One region of the Teichococcus aestuarii genome, then DNA from elsewhere that is predicted to be linked to it. Evidence: riboswitches for the same ligand, from Rfam matches in the RefSeq annotation. Region 1 holds a riboswitch; the other holds the start of a gene.

The links. A riboswitch is a leader RNA that binds a small molecule or an ion and turns the genes downstream of it on or off. The one in region 1 is predicted to bind cobalamin.
Region 2: linked by a shared signal. The riboswitch ahead of ACFOY6_RS17790 (ABC transporter substrate-binding protein) and the one ahead of ACFOY6_RS01270 (DUF1636 family protein) in region 1 are both predicted to bind cobalamin.

The regions. Positions count from the first base shown of each region.
Region 1 covers NZ_JBHSCH010000002.1:2,371-8,253, forward strand. Annotated here, with positions in the region: gene ACFOY6_RS01260 (ABC transporter permease) at 1-170, opposite strand, end outside; gene proV (glycine betaine/L-proline ABC transporter ATP-binding protein ProV) at 183-1,421, opposite strand; cobalamin riboswitch at 1,887-2,095, shown strand; gene ACFOY6_RS01270 (DUF1636 family protein) at 2,245-2,652, shown strand; gene cobW (cobalamin biosynthesis protein CobW) at 2,649-3,680, shown strand; gene cobN (cobaltochelatase subunit CobN) at 3,788-5,883, shown strand, end outside.
Region 2 covers NZ_JBHSCH010000052.1:26,843-32,725, forward strand. Annotated here, with positions in the region: gene ACFOY6_RS17770 (hydantoinase/oxoprolinase family protein) at 1-1,129, shown strand, start outside; gene ACFOY6_RS17775 (cysteine hydrolase) at 1,152-1,766, shown strand; gene ACFOY6_RS17780 (FAD-dependent oxidoreductase) at 1,763-3,151, shown strand; partial or broken gene ACFOY6_RS17785 (DUF6525 family protein) at 3,233-3,466, shown strand; cobalamin riboswitch at 3,598-3,852, shown strand; gene ACFOY6_RS17790 (ABC transporter substrate-binding protein) at 3,891-5,468, shown strand; partial or broken gene ACFOY6_RS17795 (ABC transporter permease) at 5,459-5,883, shown strand, end outside.

The sequences.
Region 1 (5,883 bases):
ATGGCGATGACGGCCACCGGCAGCGGCAGGCCGGTCAACCCGTCGCGGATGCCGTCGGTGACGAAGCCGATGCCGGCGGCGATGCCGTCCAGCGCCGGCGTGAAATGGTCGAGCACATAGTTGACGACGGCATCGGCGCCGTCACCGATGCCAAGGTCGAGATCCTGCATGGGGTGCGGTCCTCAGTTGCCGGAGCGGTCGAGCGACATCAGCAGGGCGGACTTGCTGATCGAGCCGACATAGCGGCGCTCGGCATCCACCACCGGCACGGGGTGCGGGCTCTGCGCCACGCGGCCCATCACGTCGGAGAGGGTGTCGGCGGCGTCGATCGGCTGCACATCGGCCAGGAAGGCGCGGTGGTAGGGGTCTGCCTCGCCGCTGCGCGCGGCGCGGGAGAGCGATTCGGCGCTGACCATGCCGTGGTACTTCTTGTCCCGCCCGACGACGATGGCGAAGTCCCGGTCGTGCCGGCGCATCCGCTCCAGCGCGGCGGGGATGGCCATGCCGCGGCGCTCGATCAGCGTCACCTGCGTCTCGCGGGCGATGTCGCCGGCGCGGAACACCTGGCTGACATCGACGTTGCGGAAGAAGGAGCGGACATAGTCGTTGGCCGGCTTCGTCACGATCTCGTCCGGCGTGCCCACCTGCACCACCACGCCGTGCTGCATGATGGCGATGCGGTCGCCGATGCGCATGGCCTCGTCGAGGTCGTGGCTGACGAAGATGATGGTGCGGCTCTGCTCGGATTGCAGGCGCAGCAGCTCGTCCTGCATCTCGGTACGGATCAGCGGGTCGAGGGCGGAGAAGGCCTCGTCCATCAGCAGCACGGTGGGCTCGCTCGCCAGGGCGCGGGCGAGGCCGACGCGCTGCTTCATGCCGCCCGAGAGCTGGTCCGGCCGGCTCTGCGCATAGGCGTCGAGGCCCACGCCGCGCAACGCGGCCATCGCCTTGGCATGGCGCTCAGCCTCGGCCACGCCGGCCACTTCCAGGCCGAAGGCGGCGTTGTCCAGCACGGTGCGGTTGGGCAGCAGGGCGAAGGACTGGAACACCATGCTCATGTCGCGCCGGCGCAGCTCGATCAGCTCGCGCTTCGACATGCGGGTGATGTCCTGGCCCTCGACCAGGATCGCGCCGGCGGAGGGCTCGATCAGCCGGTTGATCAGCCGCAGCAGGGTGGACTTGCCGGAGCCCGAGAGGCCCATGATGACGAAGATCTCGCCGGCATGGATGTCGAAGCTGGCATCGTTGACGCCGACCGTGCAGCCGGTCTCGGCGTGGATCTCATCCTTCGTGCGGCCCTCGCGGACCATCCGGATGGCGTCGTCCGGCTGGTCGCCGAACACCTTGAAGACGTTGCGAAGCGCGATCTTCACCGGCGGCGGGGCGTCGTCGCCCGGCCGGGTGGGGGTTTCTGTTTCCATGCGTCCTCGTGGTCTGCCGTCCGCCGGGCGGTCGGCATCACCTCCATGGGGTGGGTCGGAAGGCGGGGCCTGAACGGACCGGCAGCCCGAACAGGCCGAAAGGGGTCCAAGGCCATCCGGCCCGCCCCAAAAAAGACACATTGCTGTGCCGCCGCCTCATAGGTTGCAGAGGCTTTAAACGAGCCGGCTGAAATTGTCCAGCCCAAAGGCAAAATCATCCTGCCCGCGGTCTTCCCCTGGAACAATCAAGAGACCGGGAGCCACGAGAATATGCCGGCAGGAGGCACGGATATTTCATGAGAAAATAAAACAACGCGCTTTCTATTGCTCCCTTCGATGCGAGCCCGGACTCATATTGTATTCACCATGCCCATCGGTATGGTTCAAAGAACCGAAAACATCCCGGCAAGTAGCCTGCAAGCTGCGGCGGGAGCGAGAGAGGGTTTGACTCCCGGCCCCGCCGCCGCCTACCAAACCGGCGATGGTCCTTCCGTCCGCGGAAGGTGAAAAGGGAATGCGGTGACGGGCGGCAGCGCCCCAGGCCGCGGCTGCCCCCGCAACTGTAGGCGGAGAGCGGATCGCCACCATGCCACTGGCGCCACGCGGCGCCGGGAAGGCCGGCGCTCCGTGCCTGATCCGCGAGCCAGGAGACCTGCCATCGCCATCGGATCGTGCCACCGGGCGGGGTGCCCCGGCGGGCGGCGATGTGCCCGGGCATCCACCCCCGGGCGCCTCGACCCGGCGCCGGAGACGGCACGGGCGGTCGGCACCTCATGCGCGCCAGGCACCCCCGGGTGCCACCTGTTCAGGGCTGAGGTCACGGATGCCGGATACCCCCCTTCCCGCCAAGCCGGTGCTGCTGGTCTGCACCACCTGCCGCGCCGGGCGCACGCTAGAGGAAGGCGAGACGCCCCCCGGCCGCCACCTGCTCGCGGCGCTGGAACAGGCGCTGGCCGCCCACCCGGCGCCGCCGGTGGAACTGCGCCCCGTCACCTGCCTCTCCGTCTGCCAGCAGGGCTGCGCCGCCGCGATGACGCAGCCGGGCAAGTGGAGCTATCTGCTCGGCCGCCTCTCCCCCGCCCTGGCCGCCGACCTGCTGGCCTATGGCGAGACCTATGCGGCGCACGCCACCGGCGCCGTGCTGCCCTCCCGCCGCCCGGATTCGCTGCGCAGCGTGGTGCTGGGCCGCCTCCCCTCGCTGACCGAGACCCCAAAGGAGAACGCCGCATGAGCGCGCTGGAAAAAGTGCCCGCCACCATCGTCACCGGCTTCCTCGGCGCGGGAAAGACCACGCTGCTGCGCCACCTGATGCAGCACGCCGATGGGCGCCGCATCGCCATCATCGTCAACGAGTTCGGCAGCCTCGGCGTCGATGGCGAGACGCTGAAGGATTGCGGCATCCCCGGCTGCGAGGCGGAGAACATCGTCGAGCTCGCCAATGGCTGCCTCTGCTGCACCGTGGCGGACGATTTCATCCCCACCATCGAGGCGCTGCTCGGCCGCGCCAACCCGCCCGAGCACATCCTGATCGAGACCTCCGGCCTCGCTTTGCCCAAGCCGCTGATCAAGGCGTTCAACTGGCCTGCCATCCGCTCCCGCGTCACGGTCGATGGCGTGGTGACGGTGGTGGACGGCCCCGCCGCCGCCGAGGGCCGCTTCGCCGACGACCCGGAGGCCGTCGCCGCCCAGCGTGCCGCCGACCCCTCGCTCGACCACGACAACCCGCTCGCGGAAGTATTCGAGGACCAGCTCGCGAGCGCCGACATCGTCGTGCTCAACAAGGCCGACCTGCTGGACGAGGCGGCGCTGGCGCGGCTGCGCGCCGAGATCGCGCCGCACCTGCCGCGCGCGGTGAAGATGGTGCCCGCCCGCGAGGGCGCGCTCCCGCCCGACATTCTGCTCGGCCTCAACGCCGCCGCCGAGGACGACCTCGCCGCCCGCCCCTCGCACCACGACGCGGAGGATGGCGCGCATGAGCACGACGATTTCGAGAGTTTTGTTCTTGTCCTGCCGGAATACGACTCGGCCGACGAACTTCTGCACCGCCTTCCAGAGATCGCTGCGCGGCACGACATCCTGCGCATCAAGGGCTTCGTGCGGCTGAAGGGCAAGCCGATGCGGCTGGCGGTGCAGGGTGTCGGCCGCCGCTTCCGTCACCATTTCGACCAGGCCTGGAAGGATGACCGCGACGGGCATCTCGTTGTCATCGGGCAGGCGGGGATGGATCAGGAGGCCATCGCCAAGGCCATCCTGAAGTAAGAATCTTCTTTTTCTGAAGAAAAAGAAGCAAAAAGACTTTTCGAGTTTGGCGCGCCGCCAACTGACAAAAGTTTTTTGGTTCTTTTTTCCAAAAAAGAACGGAACTGATGCACCTCCTGGTCCGCGAGACACGCAGCCTGGACGAGACGGAGCAGGCCGAGGATCTCGGCCACGCCCCGGCCGACCTCGTGCTGCTCTCCTTCAGCGACAGCGACCTCGGCGCCGCCGCCATGGGCTGGTCGATGCTGGCGGAGCCGCGGCCCTCGCTGCGGCTGGCCAATCTCGGGCGGCTGCGCCATCCGCTCTCGGTGGATCTCTACGCGGAGGAGACGCTAGCGCGTTCGCGGGCCGTCGTCATCCGCCTGCTGGGCGGGCTGGAATACTGGCGCTACGGCGCCGAGGAAGTCGCCGCCCTCTGCCGGCGCGAGGGCATCCCCCTCGCCCTCCTCCCCGGCTGCGGGCGGGACGACGCGAAGCTCGCCGCCCTCTCCACCATGCCACCCGCCCTCCATGCGCGGCTGGATGCGCTGCTGCTGGCCGGCGGGCCGGAGAACCTGGCCGCCGCGCTGCGCCTCGCTGGCCATGCCGCGGGCCTCGGCGCGGATGACGGCGCCGCCCCGCTTCCCCTGCCGCCGGCCGGCGAGCACCCGCTCGGCCTGGAGGAGAACGACCCCCAGGCCGTCATCGTCTTCTACCGCTCGCATCTCGTCTCGGGCGACATCGCGCCGATGCTGGCGCTCGCCGCCGCCTTGCGGGAACGTGGCCTGCGCGTGCGCGGCCTCTACGCCGCCAGCCTGAAAGAGCCCGCCTCCGCCGCGCTGGTGCAGGAGCGCCTGGCGGCATGGCGCCCCGCCGTGGTGCTGAACGCCACCGCCTTCTCCGCCCGGCAGGATGGCGCCTCGCCGCTGGAAGCCGCCGGCGCGCCCGTGCTGCAACTCATCCTCTCCGGCGCCGCGCGCGAGCTCTGGGCCGCATCGTCGCGCGGCCTGTCGCAGAGCGACCTCGCCATGCAGGTGGTGCTGCCGGAGCTGGATGGCCGCCTGCTCACCGCCGCCATCGGCTTCAAGGCGGAGGCCCCGCCTTTGCCGGGACTGGAGCAGTCCCGCACCCTGCTGGCGCCGGACGCGGCGGGCATCGCCCTCGCCGCCGAGCGCGCCCTGGGCTGGGCGCGCCTCGCCGCCACGCCGCGCGCGGCGCGCCGCGTGGCGGTGCTGCTCTCGGACTATCCGGCGGTGGGCGGGCAGGCGGGGCACGCGGTGGGGCTCGATTCCTTTGCCAGCCTCGCCGCTTTGCTCGAGGATCTTTCCGCCTCCGGCTACACGCTGGGCGAGGAACGGCCCGATGCCGAAGCCCTGGCGCGGGCGCTGACGCGCGGCGAGGCCGCCCCGCTCGTCACCCTGGCCGAGTATCGCGCCGCCCTCGCCACCCTGCCCGCCGAACTGGCGGAACAGATTACCGCCGCCTGGGGCGACCCGGCGGAGGACCCCGCCTGCCGGGAGGGCGCCTTCCGCTTCCGCCATCTCCGCCTCGGCAACCTCCTGCTGGCGGTGCAGCCGGATCGTGGCGGCGCGCTGGACCGTTCCGCCGCCTATCACGACCCGGACACGCCGCCGCGCCACGCCTATGCCGCCTTCTACCTCGCGCTGCGGGGCCGGGCGGAGGCGCTGGTGCATCTCGGCACCCATGGCACGCTGGAATGGCTGCCGGGCAAGGCCGTGGCGCTCTCCGAGGCTTGCGCCCCTGCCGCGCTGCTGGGCGGGCTGCCTGTGGTCTATCCCTTCATCGCCAACAATCCGGGCGAGGCCGCCGTGGCGCGCCGCCGCCTCGGCGCCGTGACGATCGGCCACCTGACGCCGCCGCTGAAATCCGCCACCCAGCACGGCGCCGCCGCCGAGCTCGAGCGGCTGATCGACGAATACGCCGCCGCCGACGGGCTGGACCGCCGCCGCACCGCCCTGCTCCGCCGCGCCATCCTGGAGCGCGCCGAGGCGGCCGGTCTGCTGGAGGAAGGCCACATCCCGCGCGACATCCCGGAGGAGGAGGCGCTCTCCCGCCTCGACGCCTGGCTGTGCGACGTGAAGGAACTCCAGATCCGCGACGGGCTGCACGTCTTCGGCCGCGCCCCCGCGCCGGAGCGCCGCGCCCTGCTGCTGGAGGCGCTCTCCCGCGCCACGCCGGGCTTCGACGCCGCCCGGCTCGATGC
Region 2 (5,883 bases), on a different contig from region 1:
CCTGGTCATCCGTACGCCGATGATCGAGATCAGCACCATCGGCGCCGGCGGCGGTTCCATTGCCCATGTCGATGCCGGCGGGCTGCTGCAGGTGGGGCCGGAGAGCGCCGGCTCCCGCCCCGGCCCGGTCTGCTACGGCCAGGGCAACACCCGGCCCACGCTGACGGATGCCAATGTCGTGCTCGGCCGCATCAACGCCGAGCGGCCGATCGGCGGCAAGCTCGCGCGCCTGGATGTGGAGGCGGCGAAGGCGGCCATCCTGGCGCATGTGGGCGCGCCGCTCGGCCTCGATGCCATGGCGGCGGCGGAGGCCATCCTGCGGGTCGCCAATGCGCGCATGGCGGGTGCCATCCGGCTCGTCTCCATCGAGCGGGGGCATGATCCGTCGCGCTTCGCGGTCGTGCCCTTCGGCGGCGGCGGCGCGCTGCATACGGGCGCGCTGATCCGCGAGGTCGGGCTGAAGGCGGCGCTGGTGCCGCGCTTCCCGGGCGTCACCTCGGCGCTGGGCTGCGTCATCGCCGACATCCGCCATGACCAGGTGCAGACGGTGAACCTGACGCTGGAGGCGATGGACGAGGCGGCGCTCGACCGCCGCATGGTGGCGGAGGCCGCCGCCGCCCGCGCCGTGGTGGAGGCCGCCGGCCTCGCCGTCGAGCGGATCGACACGGTGTTCGAGCTGGACATGCACTATGCCGGCCAGACCCATACCGTCGCCGTGCCGCTGCCGGTCGCGGTGCAGGGCGGCAGCACGGGGCTGACCCGCGCCATCGTGCGCGAGGCCTTCGAGCGCGCCTACCAGACCAGCTTCTCCCGCCTGCTGCCCGGCCTCGGCGTGCGCATCGTCAATCTCCGCACGGCGGCGATCGGCCGGCGGCCGCGCTTCGACCTCGGCCTGCTGGCGCCGGAGAAGGAGGCCACGGTGGAGGGCGCGCGGCGCGGCAGCCGCCCCGTCTGGTTCGGCGGCGCCTGGCACGACACCGCCATCTATGCCCGGCTGGAACTGCCGGAGGGCGCCACCATCCCCGGCCCGGCCATCCTGGAGCAGCCGGACGCCACCACCGTGGTCGATCCCGGCCTGGTGGCGCGGGTCGATCGCCTCGGCAACGTCATTGTGGAACGCGCGGCATGAGCCGCGACGTGGAGCGCGCGGCATGAGCCACGAGCCTGTCCCGGTCAGCGAGACCGCCCTGCTGATCGTCGATCTGCAGAACGACTTCATCCACCCCGAGGGCGCCTATGCGCGCGGCGGCCAGGGCGACCCCGCCATCGCCGCCTTGCCGGGCAAGCTGAAGCCGCTGGCCGAGGCGCTGCGCGCGAAGGGCGGCTGGGTGGTCTCCACCCAGTTCACCCTGGTGCCGGGCAAGGGCGGCGAGCCGATGATCTCGCCGCACCTGAAGGCGCTGCGCCCCTTCCTGCGGAAGGGCGATTTCTGCCCCGGCGCCTGGGGCCACCAGCTCGTCGACGAATTGCAGCCGGCCGATCTCTCGGTGGAGAAGCTGGCCTATTCCGCCTTCTACATGACGCGGCTGGAATGGGTGCTGCGCAAGGCGGGCATCCGGCGGCTGCTGGTGGCCGGCATCGTCACCAATGGCGGCGTCGCCTCCACGGTGCGGGACGCGCATGTGCGGGACATGGACGTGACCGTGCTGGAGGATGGCTGCGCCGCCTTCGGCGCCGAGACCCATGCCACGGCCATCGCCGCGCTGCGGCCGGTCTGCCGCGTTGCCAGCATCGCCGCGGCGCTGGATGAGGTGCGCGCGGCATGAGGGTGCTTCCGGCCGAGGGCGTCAGCTTCGAGGTGCGGATGCCGGTGGTGGTGGTGGGCGCCGGCGCCGCCGGCCTCACCGCCGCCCTGGCGCTGCGCGCGGCGGGGCAGGAGGTGCTGGTGCTGGAGCGCGACCCGGTGCCGCGCGGCTCCACCGCCCTCTCCGCCGGGCTGATCCCCGCCCCCGGCACGCGCTGGCAGCAGGCGGCGGGCGAGGCGGACAGCCCGGAGCGCTTCGCCGCCGACATCCTCGCCAAGGCCGGCGGCGAGCCGGATGCGGCGATGGTGCGCGCCATCGCCACCCGCATCGGCCCGGTGCTGGAATGGCTGGCGGACCGGCACGGGCTGGATTTCTCGGTCATCACCGATTTCCGCTACCCCGGCCATTCCGCCTGCCGCATGCACGGCCTGCCCAGCCGCTCCGGCGAGGAACTGGTCAACCGGCTGCGCGAGGCGGCCGAGGCCGCCGGCACCGAAATCCTGTGCGAGGCGCAGGTGACGGATCTCTACGCCGATGCGGAAGGCCGCATCCATGGCATCGCCTTCCGCCGCCCGGATGGCAGCGGGGAGCGCCTCGGCTGCGGCGCGCTGATCCTGGCCTGCAACGGCTATGGCGGCAATCCGGCGCTGGTGGCCGAGCATGTGCCGCAACTGGCCGGCGCGCTGTATTTCGGTCATGCCGGCAACCAGGGCGAGGCGCTGCTCTGGGGTGAGGCGCTGGGGGCGGCCACGCGGCACCTCTCCGGCCACCAGGGGCATGGCTCGGTCGCCCACCCCATCGGCATCCTGATCTCCTGGGCCACCATCACCCAGGGCGGCGTGCAGGTGAACCTGGAGGGCCGCCGCTTCTCCGACGAGAGCCACGGCTATTCCGAGCAGGCGGCGGTGGTGCTGCGCCAGCCGGAGGGCATCGCCTGGAGCGTGTTCGACGAGCGCATCGCCGGCATTGCCCGCCAGTTCGAGGATTTCCGCCAGGCCGAGGCGGCGGGGGTGGTGCTGTCCGCGCCGGACGTGGCCGCCCTCGCCGCCGCCACGAAGCTGCCCGCGGCGGCGCTGCGCGCCACGCTGGAAGAGGTGGAGGCGCTCAAGCAGGCCGGCGCCACGGATGGCTTCGGCCGCAGCTTCGCCCATCAGCCGCCGCTGGTGCCGCCCTACCGCGCCGTGCGGGTGACGGGCGCGCTGTTCCACACCCAGGGCGGGCTGGTGGTGGACGAGGCCGCCCGCGTGCTGCGCCCCGATGGCACGCCCTTTCCCAACCTCTACGCGGCGGGCGGCGCCGCCTGCGGCGTCTCCGGCAGCCGGGCCGAAGGCTATCTCTCCGGCAATGGCCTGCTGACCGCCGTGGCGCTCGGCCACGCCGCCGGCGAGGCCGCCGCCCGGGCCTGACGGGAACGGGGAGGGCAGCGCCCCTCCCCGCCTCGCACCTGCCCCCTTGCGTTATGTTATACCATAACATAAACGCCGGATATGGCATCTCCCCCCCTCAACGACATCACCGCCCGTGAAGGCCGCTGGCGCCGCTGGCGCGGCGATGAGTGGGCCTGCTTCGACGCCCTGCCGCCCGCCGTGCGCCGCCGGATGCAGGAACACGCCTACGACCCCTGGGCGGTGAACGCGCATCTGCTGTGGCGCATGTTCCGCCGCCAGCTCGGCTCCTCGGCGCGGGCGGAGCGGCGGCTGCTGCGGCACCTCGACCTGTGCGAGGCGATGGAGCGGGCCGAGTTCGCCGCCGCCTACCGGCGGGCGCATGGCGTGCCGCTGCCGCACGAGGCGGCGGCGGCCTCCGTGCTGCGGGATGCAGGCGGGCGAATTGCCGCCGCCGCCGCGCCTGCCTATGCTGAGGCTTCGACGGTCCCGCGCGAGCGGGTGAAAAGGGAACACCGTGCGCCCGCACCGGAGCCGATCCGGGGGCAAGTCGGTGGCTGATCCCGCAACTGTAGGCGGCATTCCGGCGCCCGCCAGCCCTCCGCCAGGGGGGCGCGCCACTGGGCCAGCAGGCCCGGGAAGGCGGGGCACCGGAGGGCGGGGGGCGCAGGCCACCCCGCCGGGCCGCGAGCCAGGAGACCTGCCGCCGAGGCCTTTTCCCCACATCGCCGGGCGGGATTCCCCGGTGCAGGAGACGATGATGACCGACCTGCCGGGCCTTCGCGCCCCGATCCTGGCGCCTGCCCGCCCCGCCCCCGGCCTGCCGCGCCGCCTGATGCTGGCCGCCCCCGCCCTGCTGCTCGCCCGCCCGCTGCGCGCCGAGGCGGCGGTTCTGCGCGTGGTCTCTCCCTGGGAGTTCAGCAGCCCCGACCCGGTGGAGACCGGCTATGTACTGCGCCGCCTCGGCATCGCCGAGACACTGGTGGGCGTGCGCCCTGACGGCACGCTGCGCGGCCTGCTGGCCGAGAGCTGGTCGGTGGAGCCAGACCGGCTGACCTGGCGCTTCCGCCTGCGCGAGGCGCGCTTCCATGACGGCACGCCCGTCACCGCGCCGCTCGTGGTGCGCACGCTGGAGCGGGTGCGGCCCCTGGCCGAGAGCCTTTCCGCCATTCCGCTGGCGGCGCTCTGGGCCGAGGGCGAGCGGGAGGTGGTGTTCCGCACCGAGACGCCCTTCGCCCCCCTGCCCGGCTGCCTGACCGACTATGCCGGCATCATCCTTGCCCCGTCCGCCTATGACGCGGAGGGCCGGCCGCAGCGCCCGGTGGCCACCGGCCCCTTCCGCGTGACGGCGCTGGACGGCATCCGCGGCATCGAGGCCGAGGCCTTCCCGGAATACTGGGGCGCGCCGCCAGCGGTGCGGCGCCTGGCCTACAGCGCCGTGCCGCTGGGCGAGACCCGCGCCCGGCTGGCCGAGGCCGGCGAGGCGGATATCGCCTTCACCCTGCTGCCGCAGGCGGCGGAGCGCATCCAGGCCTCGGGCCGGGCGCGCATCCTCAGTGCCACCATCCCGCGCCCGCGCATGATCGTCATGAATCTGCGCCGGCCGCCATTCGCCGATGTCCGGGTGCGCCGCGCCCTCTCGCTGGCCATCGACCGCGAGGGGCTGGCCGCCGCCATTTTGCGCCATCCGGCCAGCAGCGCCACCCAGCTCCTGCCCCCCGTGCTCTCCGGCTGGCACGACCCGGATCTGCCGCCGCTGCGGCGGAACCCGGCCGAGGCGCGCCGCCTGCTGGACGAGGCCGGCTGGGCTCCAGGCGCCGACGGCATCCGCCACAAGGACGGCCAGCGCCTGGCGGCCGCGATGATGGTGCCCTCCAACCGCCCGGAGATCCCGGTGATGGCGCAGGCCATCCAGGCCCAGTGGCGCGCCGTGGGGGCCGAGATCACGGTGCGGCCCGGCCCCTCCGGCGCGCTGCCCGGCGCCATCCGCGACGGCTCGATGGAATGCAGCCTGCTGGCCCGCACCTATGTGAACGTGCCGGACCCGATCGGCACCATCATCCCCGACTTCACCGGCGACCGGCAGCTCTGGTCCTCCCCCGGCTTCGACAACCCCGAGATGCTGGACCTCACCCGCGCCTATCTCGGCAGCTTCGCGGAGGCGGAGCGCGCGCCGCTGCGCCGGCGCATCGCCGCCATCCTGCAATCCGAGCTGCCCGTCATCCCGGTCTCCTGGTTCGAGCACAATGTGGCGGTCTCGCCGCGCGTGGCGCTGTCCTCGGTGGTGCTGGACCCGTTCGAGCAGGATTACGGCGCGGCCGGGCTGCGGTGGGCCTGAGCCTCGCCCGCCTGCTGGCCGCCCGGCTGGCGCAGGCGGGGCTGGTGGCGCTGGTGGTGGCGACGCTCTGCTTCGCCGCGCTGCAGGCGCTGCCGGGCGACCTCGCCCTGCGCGTTGCGGCCGCCCGCTTCGGCGAGGACCGGGTGAGCGCCGCGATGGTCGAGGCACTGCGCGCGGAGGCGGGGCTGGACCGGCCGGTGCTGCTGCAATACGGCGCCTGGCTGGCCGATCTGGCGCGTGGCCGCTTCGGCCGCTCGCTCGTCACCGGGCAGCCGGTGCTGGCCGAGGTGGCGCCGCGGCTGGGGCTGACGCTGCGCGTCGGCGCGCTGGCCGTGCTGGCGGCGCTGCTGCGGGCGCTGCCCGCCGCCCTGGCGGCGGGGCGGGGGCCGGGCGGCTGGCTGGACCGGGGGGTGGC